Regions from separate parts of the Streptomyces sp. SM18 genome, predicted to be linked through region 4. Evidence: riboswitches for the same ligand, from Rfam matches in the RefSeq annotation. Region 4 holds a riboswitch; each other region holds the start of a gene.

Region 1 (2,191 bases), 2.5 Mb from region 4:
CGGCCGCCCTGGTTGACCGCGGCGACCGAGGCGTCCAGCGTCTTCAGGAACGGCACGATGCCGTTGGAGTGCCCGTTGGTGCCCCGGATCAGCGAACCCCGGGCGCGGATGCGGGAGTAGGACAGACCGATGCCGCCCGCGTGCTTGGACAGCCGCGCCACCTGGTGGTAGCGGTCGTAGATCGAGTCCAGTTCGTCCTTCGGGGAGTCCAGCAGGTAGCAGGAGGACATCTGCGGGTGCCGGGTGCCGGAGTTGAAGAGCGTGGGGGAGGAGGGGAGGTAGTCCAGCCGGCTCATCAGCCCGTAGAGCGCGGCGACCTCGTCCAGCGCCCGCGCCGACTCGTCCTCGGCGAGGCCCGACGCGACGCGCAGCATGAAGTGCTGCGGGGTCTCGACGACCTGGCGGGTGTGCGGGTGGCGCAGCAGGTAGCGGCTGTGCAGGGTGCGCAGACCGAAGTAGCCGAAGCGGTCGTCCGCCCCGTCGGCCAGCGTCCGCTCCACGAGCGCGTCGAGCGCCTCGGCGTGCAGTGCGACGAAGGCGGCGGTGCGGTCGGCGATCAGGCCCTCGCGGTGCCCCACGGCGACCGAGGCGGAGAAGGAGGTCGCGCCCTGGCCGGCGGCCTCGTCGGCGATCGAGAGGGTCAGCAGCCGGGCGGCGAGCCGGGAGTACGCGGGGTCCTCCGAGATCAGGCCCGCGGCGGCCTCGGTGGCCAGCGAACGCAGCTCGGCCGCGTCCGAGCGGGCGTTGCGCCCGCGCAACGCGGCGGCGGCGACCCGTCCGGGGTCGGTGTCGGGCAGATCGACGGTGAGTTCGGTCAGGGTCCGCAGCAGGGCGGTCCCGGGTCCGTCGTTCGTGGCTTCCCCGGACGTGGCGGACACAGCGGATTCGGCGGCTGAAACCGGATCGGCGGGCGCGATGGTCACTGGGCATTCCCTCGCTCGGCAGGGGCCCGCGGGAGGAGGGGAGCCGGGCAGGGGGCGGCCGGGGCGGGCAGCACCGTGTACGGCGTCCACCGGCCTATCCGCGAGGCCCGGACGTCTGGCGTCCGGGTCGGTCGATCCGGACGCGCTGTCGGCAGGTCGTCGGACTTGTGGGTAGCACAGATGTGCACCGATCACACCGTTGCGGGACAGTTCCGGATTCGCACCGGATTCCCCTGCGGCGACAGCGAGCACGAGCATACATGTGGGGGCCGCCCGATCGGGCGGCCCCCACATGTTGTGTCGTACGCGAGGGTTGCCCGGTCAGAGATCCAGGCGGAAGGTGAGGAGCGGGACCGCCGGAATGGGGGTCCAGTCCCGCTCCGGGGTCCGTGTGAAGCCCAGTCGGAGGTAGATGCGGTGGGCGGCCCGCATGGTGGTCTGCGTGGACAGGACGAGCCCGGAGAGCCCCTCTGTCGCGCGGGCCCGGTCGACGCAGGCACGGACGAGCGCCTCGCCCACGCCGCGTCCACGCGCCTCGGGGGTGACGGCGAGCATACGCATTTCGGCCTCCCCCTCGCGGGCGATGTCGGCCCAGGGGGTGCCCGCCGTGACGTAGGTGACACCGCCCAGCAGCCGGCCCTCGCCGTCGGTCGCGACGAGGACGTCGGCCTCGGCGGCCCGGCGGGCGACGGCGCGGAGCTCCGCCAGATACGGGTCCTCGGTGCCGAAGTCCAGCAACCCGTCCCCGAGGTAGGCCTCGGCGGTGATGTCGCCCAGGGCGGTGTGCTGGGCGGGGCGCACGGGTCCGATCGTCAGGTCCATGGCGGGCCAGTGTGCCGCGGCGGCGGGGCGGGCGCACGGGGTTTTCGGGCGGCGGGGCACCCCGCCCCGGACACCGCCGTACCGGGTCCGGCCCGGCGGTGCCCCGCGGTGGGTCAGCGGCCGCCCGGGGCGCCCACCGTGGCCGGCGGGAGCTCCGCCCGTACGCCCGGGGCGCCCGCGTCCGCCGTGTAGTCGGCCGGCGAGGTCTCGTCGGCACCGGCCGGGGCCTTCAGCGCGTTCAGGACGACCGTCAGCACGACCACCACGAGCACGTTCAGGACGAACGCGGTGAGGCCGATGTAGCCGATCTCTCCGAGGCCCGGGATCTCCTTCGAGGAGCCGCCGAAGTGCTTCTGGGTCGGGCTGGCCACGCCGTAGGCGGCCACGGTGCCGTAGACCATGCCGACCGCCCAGCCGGCGATCAGCGCCCAGCGGTGGAACCAGCG
Region 2 (2,191 bases), 6.0 Mb from region 4:
TAGATCTGCTTGGGGTGACGGGCAAGAGACGCTGAACAGTGGGCCCGGCGGGTGGTACCGCGTCTGGCATGATCGAACAGGCGAGCGGCTGAGCGGGGTGACGGCCGCGCGTGCCAGAGGTCCGGCGGCTGTTCGTTCCAGGGGTGGGGTACACGGCGATGCGGGTACGGAACACGATCACGGCACTCCTGTGCGCGACCGGCGCGCTCACGCTCACGGGCTGCGCCGGGTTCCTCGTCCCGGCGGGGGAGGGTGAACCCGGTCCCTCGGAGAGCCCCGCGCGGGCGTCCGGGCCGCCCGGCAGCGTCCGGGCCGAGACCCTGCCACCCACCCTGCCCGCCGCGCCGGACACCACGCCCGCGCGGGGCGGCCCGTCCACCACCGCGCCCGCCGGGGACTGCCCCGCCTCCGGGGTGAGCGTCTCGATGGGCCCCGTACAGACGGCGATGTTCCACCGCGCCGTCGTCCTCACCCTCACCAACTGCGGCACCGCGCCCTACCGGGTGGACGGCTACCCCGCCGTCCGGGCCCTCGGTGAGGACGGCGGGCGGATCCCCGTCCCGGTGAACCCGGGCGGGTCGATGTTCGGCCAGGACCAGGGGCCGGAGCAGGTCGTGCTGAAGCCCGGCGGGACGGTCCGGTCGATCCTCGCCTGGGTGTCCACCCAGGAGGGCGGCGACCTGATCGAGGGGGACGCGCTGGAGATCGCCGCCGCCCCCGACGCGGGCGTGCGGGTGTTCCCGCTGGAGGGCCACGACCTGCGCCTGATGGACGAGTTGAACACCACCGCCTGGCGTACCGCGCTTCCGGAGTGACGGGCGCGACGGGCGGTCGGACCTGACGGCCTCACGGGCGCGACCGGCCGGCCACCTGATCCGGGTGCCCCGGCCGGGCGACCCGCCGCTGACGAGGGCGTACGCGAGGCCCCGGGCGCCCGGCGGGAGAGGAAGATCACGCCGTACGGCACGGTCTTGGCCATGCACCCGTCACGCGGTACCGTCATCCCGATATGACGACGGCGAGACGGAAACCGGTGGGAATCCGGTACGGTCGCGCCACTGTGTACGAGGCCCCCGGGGCGCCTCGTGAGTCAGACCCGTGGCCGTCGTCCCTGTGCACCACCGATACGGGACGCGAACTCCCTCAGGAGGCCTTGCCATGGCGCAGCACGTCGCTCAGCCGACCGCCACCGATCCATTCGTTCCCGCCGCGCTGCCGCTGAAGGCGATAGCACCCTGGGCGGTCTTCTTCGGCATCCTGATGCTGATCCTTCTGTACTTCGTCGGCGCCGAGCAGGGCGCCACCTCCGTGTTCAGCGGCACGGGTGTCCACGAGTGGGTGCACGACGCCCGCCACCTGCTCGGCTTCCCCTGCCACTGACGCGAGGGACGCCGCACATCATGAACTCCGCAACGGTAAGAAACCTCCTCGTACGCGGCATGCTCGCCGGCCTGGCCGCCGGGGTGCTCGCCCTGGTCGTCGCCTACTTCCTCGGGGAACCGAACGTCGACAGCGCCATCGGCCTGGAGGAAGCCCACGCCCACACGCACACGCACGGAGACGCGGGCGCGGACGCCGGCGGGCACGACGAGGAGGAAGTCGTCTCGCGCTCCCTCCAGTCCACGGCCGGACTCGCCACCGGCATCCTGGTCTACGGGGTGGCCTTCGGCGGCATCGCCGCACTCGCCTTCTGCTTCGCGCTCGGGCGCATCGGACGCTTCGGCCCCCGGGCGACCGCCCTGCTGCTGTCCGGCTGCGCCCTGCTGGCCGTGTACGTCGTGCCGTACCTGAAGTACCCGGTCAACCCGCCGGCGGTCGGTGACCCCGACACCATCGGCAAGCGCACCACGCTGTACTTCCTGATGATGGTGCTCAGCGTGCTCCTCGCGATCGCCGCCATCCTCCTCGGCAAGCGGCTCGCCCCCGCGCTGGGCACCTGGTACGCGACCGTCGCCGCCGTGGCCGCCTTCGCCGTCGCGGTCGGGCTCGCCTACGCGTTCCTGCCGGTGATCAACGAGGTGCCGGACGACTTCCCGGCCACCCTGCTGTGGCGGTTCCGGCTCTCCGCACTGGCCATCCAGACCGTGCTGTGGGGCGCACTCGGCCTCTTCCTCGGCGAACTGGCCGAACGGCTGCTCCGTCCGAAGGCCGTCCCGTCCGGGTCCGGAGGCGCGGTCCCGGCCGCGCGCTG
Region 3 (2,191 bases), 140 kb from region 4:
GCGCTGGGTCTGTCCCTGCGGGTGCTGACGGAAGCCCCCCTGCCCGTCGCCCTGCGGCAGGCGATGACCGAGGTGGTGACACGGGCGGCGGCCGACACCTTCGTCGGCCAGATCGCCGATCTGGAGCGCGATTTCACCGCCACCGTCCCGTCCGAGGACGTCCTGCACTCGGTGGCCGACTTCAAGTCGGCCCGCTACTCCGTGCTCGCGCCGCTGCGGCTCGGGCTCCTGGCGGCCGGCGGGCAGCCCGCGGTGTTCGACGAGGAACTGCGGCGGTACGCGCGCCTGGTCGGGATCTGCGGGCAGATGCGCGACGACTACCTGGACCTGTTCGGTGACCCGGACATCATGGGCAAACCCGTCGGCACCGACATCCGCGACGGCAGACGCAGTTACACGGTCGGCGCCCTGCTGTCCGCCGTGAGCGGCACCGAACGCGCCCTGGTGGAATCGGCGCTCGGTGATCCCTCCTGCCCGCCCGGGACCCTCGCCGCCCTGCGGGAGATCGGCGAACGCCAGGGTGTCGCGGCCGGGGCACGGGCCGAGATGCGGCGCCACGCGGAGCAGGCCTCCCAGGTCGCCGCGGGCTGGCGGACGCGGTGGCGTGAGGACGCGGTCGCCTTCTTCGAGCATCTGCCGCTGTGGAGCGTCGAGCGGAGCGGGTGACCGGCGCGGGTTCGCACCGTTTCGCCCCTGGCCTGCGAGGACCGTAGGATCACCGGGTCATCACCGCGACGGGAGACAGGAAGCCGGTGCGAATCCGGCACGGTCCCGCCACTGTGACCGGAGAGGGGTGTCCCCGGGGGAGCCACCGCGTACGACGCGGGAAGGCCGGGGGCCTCGATTCGGGAGTCAGGACACTGGCCGGTCGCGGGCCCGATCCGAGGAGCGCGGACTCCGCAGGAGGCTTTACATGTACGGCGACATACCTCGCCCCGTTTCTCCCCTTTTCTCCCAGACGCGGCGCCGCCCGCTGCGCGCCATGGGTGTGGCCGTCGCCCTCTCCGCGACCCTGCTCGCCGGCTGCGGGACGTCCCCGGGCGCCGGGGAGGAGAAGTCCGCCGCGACGGCCCCGGCGAAGGGCTTCCCGGTCACCGTCGACAACTGCGGCACCCGCACCACGTACGACGCGCCACCGTCCCGGGTGGTCACCATCCATCAGCACCCCGCCGAGCTGATGCTCGCGCTCGGGCTCAAGGACCGCATGGTCGGAACCGCCTACCCGGACTCCGCCGTCCTTCCCGAACTACGGAAGGACTTCGAGGCGGTCCCCGAACTGGCGGCGAAGGAACCGTCCTTCGAGACGGTCCTGGACGCCGAACCGGACTTCGTCTACGGCGGTTACGCCAGCGCCTTCGCCGAGAACCAGGGCCGGTCCCGCGAGGCGTTCGCCGACGCGGGCATCGACACCTACCTGAACCGCGAGTACTGCGGCAAGAAGCAGGTGTCCATGGAGGACACCTACGACGAGATCCGGACCATCGGTTCGGTCTTCGGGGTGCCGGACCGGGCGGACGCGCTGGTGGCCGACCTCCGGGGCCGGGTCGGGGCTGCGGTGAAGGCCGTGAAGGGGGCACCCGAGACACCGGTCTTCGTCTACGACAGCGGCGACAAGGCGGCCTTCACCGCGGGCGGCAAGAGCCTGGGCACCGAGGTCATCAAGCTGGCGGGCGGCCGCAACGTCTTCGCCGACCTCGACGACGTCTTCGGGGACGCTTCCTGGGAGCAGGTGGTGGCCCGGAAGCCGGAGGTCATCGCGATCTACGACTACGCGGGGGCCGACAACGTCGAGCAGAAGAAGAAGTTCCTGCTGTCCCAGCCCGCCCTCGCGGACGTGCCCGCCGTGAAGAACAAGCGCTTCGTCGTCCTGCCGCTGACCGCCACCCTGGTCGGGATCCGGGCACCGTACGCCGTCGAGGACCTGGCCCACGGGCTGCACCCCGAGCGGTTCCGGTGACGGCCGGGACCCAGGACGCCCCGGGGGTCTCCGCGTCCCGGGCTCCCGTCACGGAACGGGAGCCGCGCCGCCGCTCCTTCGTCACGGCCCTGGTGGTCCTCGGTCTGCTGCTCGTCGTCTCCATGACGGCGGGCCTGGCCATCGGCTCGGTCCGGGTGCCGCCCGCCCAGGTGTGGGGCATCGTGACGCACGCGCTGGGGGTGGACCGGCCGGACGCCGACTGGTCCGGGGCGC
Region 4 (2,191 bases):
TCTCGGCCTCGGCCGCCGCAACCAGCAGCTGTCCGAGCGCCTGGCCGGGGCGGCGGACGGCCGGGACCGTGACCGGGGAGCCGTCTTCTCGCCCCACGAGGAGATCCGCGACTTCTTCTACCGCCACCAGAACTACCTCCACGACACCGACCTCGCCGCCGAGCGCCTTGCCGGTGAGATCGGGGTCAGGCCGGGAGAGGTGACCGGAGCCCTCACCGCGAGGCTCGCCACGGAGCACGGTGTCCGTCTGGCCGCCGAGCCAGGCGTACGGCTGCACCGTTACGACGACGCGAGCCGCACCCTCCACCTGTCCTCCCGGCTACGGCCCGGTCAGCGCGCGTTCCGCATGGCGACCCAACTGGCCCTGTTCGAACACCGGGAGGACCTCGACCGGCTGGCCGGCGAGGACTTCCCGCCCGGATCGCCCACCCACGCGCTGGCCCGCATCGGAATCGCCAACTACTTCGCCGCCGCCCTGGTCCTGCCCTACGCTGCCTTCCACGCGGCGGCCGAAAGCGCGCGCTACGACATCGAGCGGCTCACCGACCACTTCGGTCTCGGCTACGAGACGATCTGTCACCGGCTGAGCACCCTCCAGCGGCCGAGACTCCGCGGTGTGCCGTTCTCCTTCGTCCGTGTCGACCGCGCCGGCAACCTGTCCAAACGCCAGTCCGCGACCGGCTTCCACTTCTCCCGGGCCGGCGGCACCTGCCCCCTGTGGAACGTGTACGAGGCGTTCGCCGCGCCGGGGCGCATCCACGTCCAGGTCGCCGAAATGCCCGACGGCCAGCGGTTCCTGTGGACCGCGCGAGCCGTCACCCGGCACTGCGGCGGCTGGGGCGAACCCGGCAAGACCTACGCCATCGGCCTCGGCTGCGAGATCCGCCACGCCCACCGGCTCGTCTACTCGGACGGCCTCGACCTGACCAATCCGTCCACCGCCACCCCCATCGGCATGGGCTGCCGCGTCTGCGAACGCCTCGACTGCTCCCAGCGGGCCGCACCACCGCTCGGCCGCCCGCTGCTCATCGACCAGAACAGCAGCACCTTCGTGCCCTATCCGGTCGAGAGCGACCGGACCGCCGGCTGATCACGTCGCCGGGCCTTCCCGGAGTGCCCCCACCCTGACAGCACGGCGTACGAGGTGGAAAGATGGCCGGAGCAACAAGGCGACGGCGGTCCGAGGAAGCCGGTGGAAATCCGGCGCGGTCCCGCCACTGTGATCGGCGAGCGAGCCCCGCACCCGCCCCCTGCCCCGAGGGCGGGACGGCGCGGAGCGAGCTGTGACCCGAGAGCCAGGAGACTCACGCGGTCGCCTCCTCGACGGACCACCGGGGCGGATCTCCCCGGAAGAGAGGAACGATGCGGCATGCCCGCCGACACCGTCCCGTCCGGCCGCGAACCGGTGCCCTGCCGGGTCGTCGTGTGCCGTGACTGCTGCTGCGGCACCCCGAAGGTGACGGGCGTCGACCACTCCGCCCAGACCGCGCGCCTGCGCGCCGAGGTGCCGGTGCGGGTCTCCGCCTGCCTGGACGTATGCGAGCAGGCCAACGTCATCGTCGTCCAGCCCTCCGCCGAGGGCCGCGCCGCCGGTGCCCGGCCCGTCTGGCTGGGACTGGTCAACGATCCGGACGCCACCGAGGACATCGTCGCCTGGGCACGCGCCGGCGGACCTGGTGTCGCACCCCGGCCGGACATCCTCGACCTGTACGCCATCACCCCGGCCCGGCGTCGTACGGCCCGCTGACCCTGTCGTACGGGCCGGCCGGCCCGTCGTACGCCTTCCTGGCCGTGCCGTACGGCCCCCTCACCCCACGGAGAGACAGCACGTGCACGATGCCCGCGCCTCGGCCGCGTCCGTCACCGACGCCCTGCGCGACGTGGCGGACCTCGGCGGCTTCTTCGTCCTGCGCGCCGGGGGCGAGGACGACGGCTGGCATCCGCTCGCCCGTTCCTACGCGGACGGTTTCACCGATCTCGCCGAGGCCGTCGCGCGCCGCCACCACACCGCGGAACCGCGCATCGACGTCTCCATCGCCCAGCTCGGACACGCGGCCCGCCTCTGGTCCCCGGCGCTGGCCTGCGTCGTCCTGCACGGGATCCTCCTCGACCTGGACGGACTGCACAGGGCCGACGACGGACCGGTCCTCCGGATGCCCCGTCCGGGCGGTTGGCACGTCGAACGGCTGGA

The links. A riboswitch is a leader RNA that binds a small molecule or an ion and turns the genes downstream of it on or off. The one in region 4 is predicted to bind cobalamin.
Region 1: linked by a shared signal. The riboswitch ahead of B9S64_RS22230 (ribonucleoside-diphosphate reductase subunit alpha) and the one ahead of B9S64_RS32865 (hypothetical protein) in region 4 are both predicted to bind cobalamin.
Region 2: linked by a shared signal. The riboswitch ahead of B9S64_RS06320 (CbtB-domain containing protein) and the one ahead of B9S64_RS32865 (hypothetical protein) in region 4 are both predicted to bind cobalamin.
Region 3: linked by a shared signal. The riboswitch ahead of B9S64_RS33450 (ABC transporter substrate-binding protein) and the one ahead of B9S64_RS32865 (hypothetical protein) in region 4 are both predicted to bind cobalamin.

What each region holds. Positions count from the first base shown of each region.
Region 1 is NZ_CP029342.1:4,884,542-4,886,732, forward strand. Features, by position in the region: gene B9S64_RS22230 (ribonucleoside-diphosphate reductase subunit alpha) at 1-923, opposite strand, end outside; cobalamin riboswitch at 1,056-1,194, opposite strand; gene B9S64_RS22235 (GNAT family N-acetyltransferase) at 1,245-1,745, opposite strand; gene mctP (monocarboxylate uptake permease MctP) at 1,859-2,191, opposite strand, start outside.
Region 2 is NZ_CP029342.1:1,431,388-1,433,578, reverse strand. Features, by position in the region: gene B9S64_RS06325 (DUF4232 domain-containing protein) at 159-815, shown strand; cobalamin riboswitch at 975-1,122, shown strand; gene B9S64_RS06320 (CbtB-domain containing protein) at 1,159-1,380, shown strand; gene B9S64_RS06315 (CbtA family protein) at 1,401-2,191, shown strand, end outside.
Region 3 is NZ_CP029342.1:7,572,310-7,574,500, reverse strand. Features, by position in the region: gene B9S64_RS33455 (polyprenyl synthetase family protein) at 1-666, shown strand, start outside; cobalamin riboswitch at 742-863, shown strand; gene B9S64_RS33450 (ABC transporter substrate-binding protein) at 914-1,957, shown strand; gene B9S64_RS33445 (iron ABC transporter permease) at 1,954-2,191, shown strand, end outside.
Region 4 is NZ_CP029342.1:7,432,577-7,434,767, forward strand. Features, by position in the region: gene B9S64_RS32860 (short-chain fatty acyl-CoA regulator family protein) at 1-1,090, shown strand, start outside; cobalamin riboswitch at 1,183-1,306, shown strand; gene B9S64_RS32865 (hypothetical protein) at 1,370-1,747, shown strand; gene B9S64_RS32870 ((2Fe-2S)-binding protein) at 1,830-2,191, shown strand, end outside.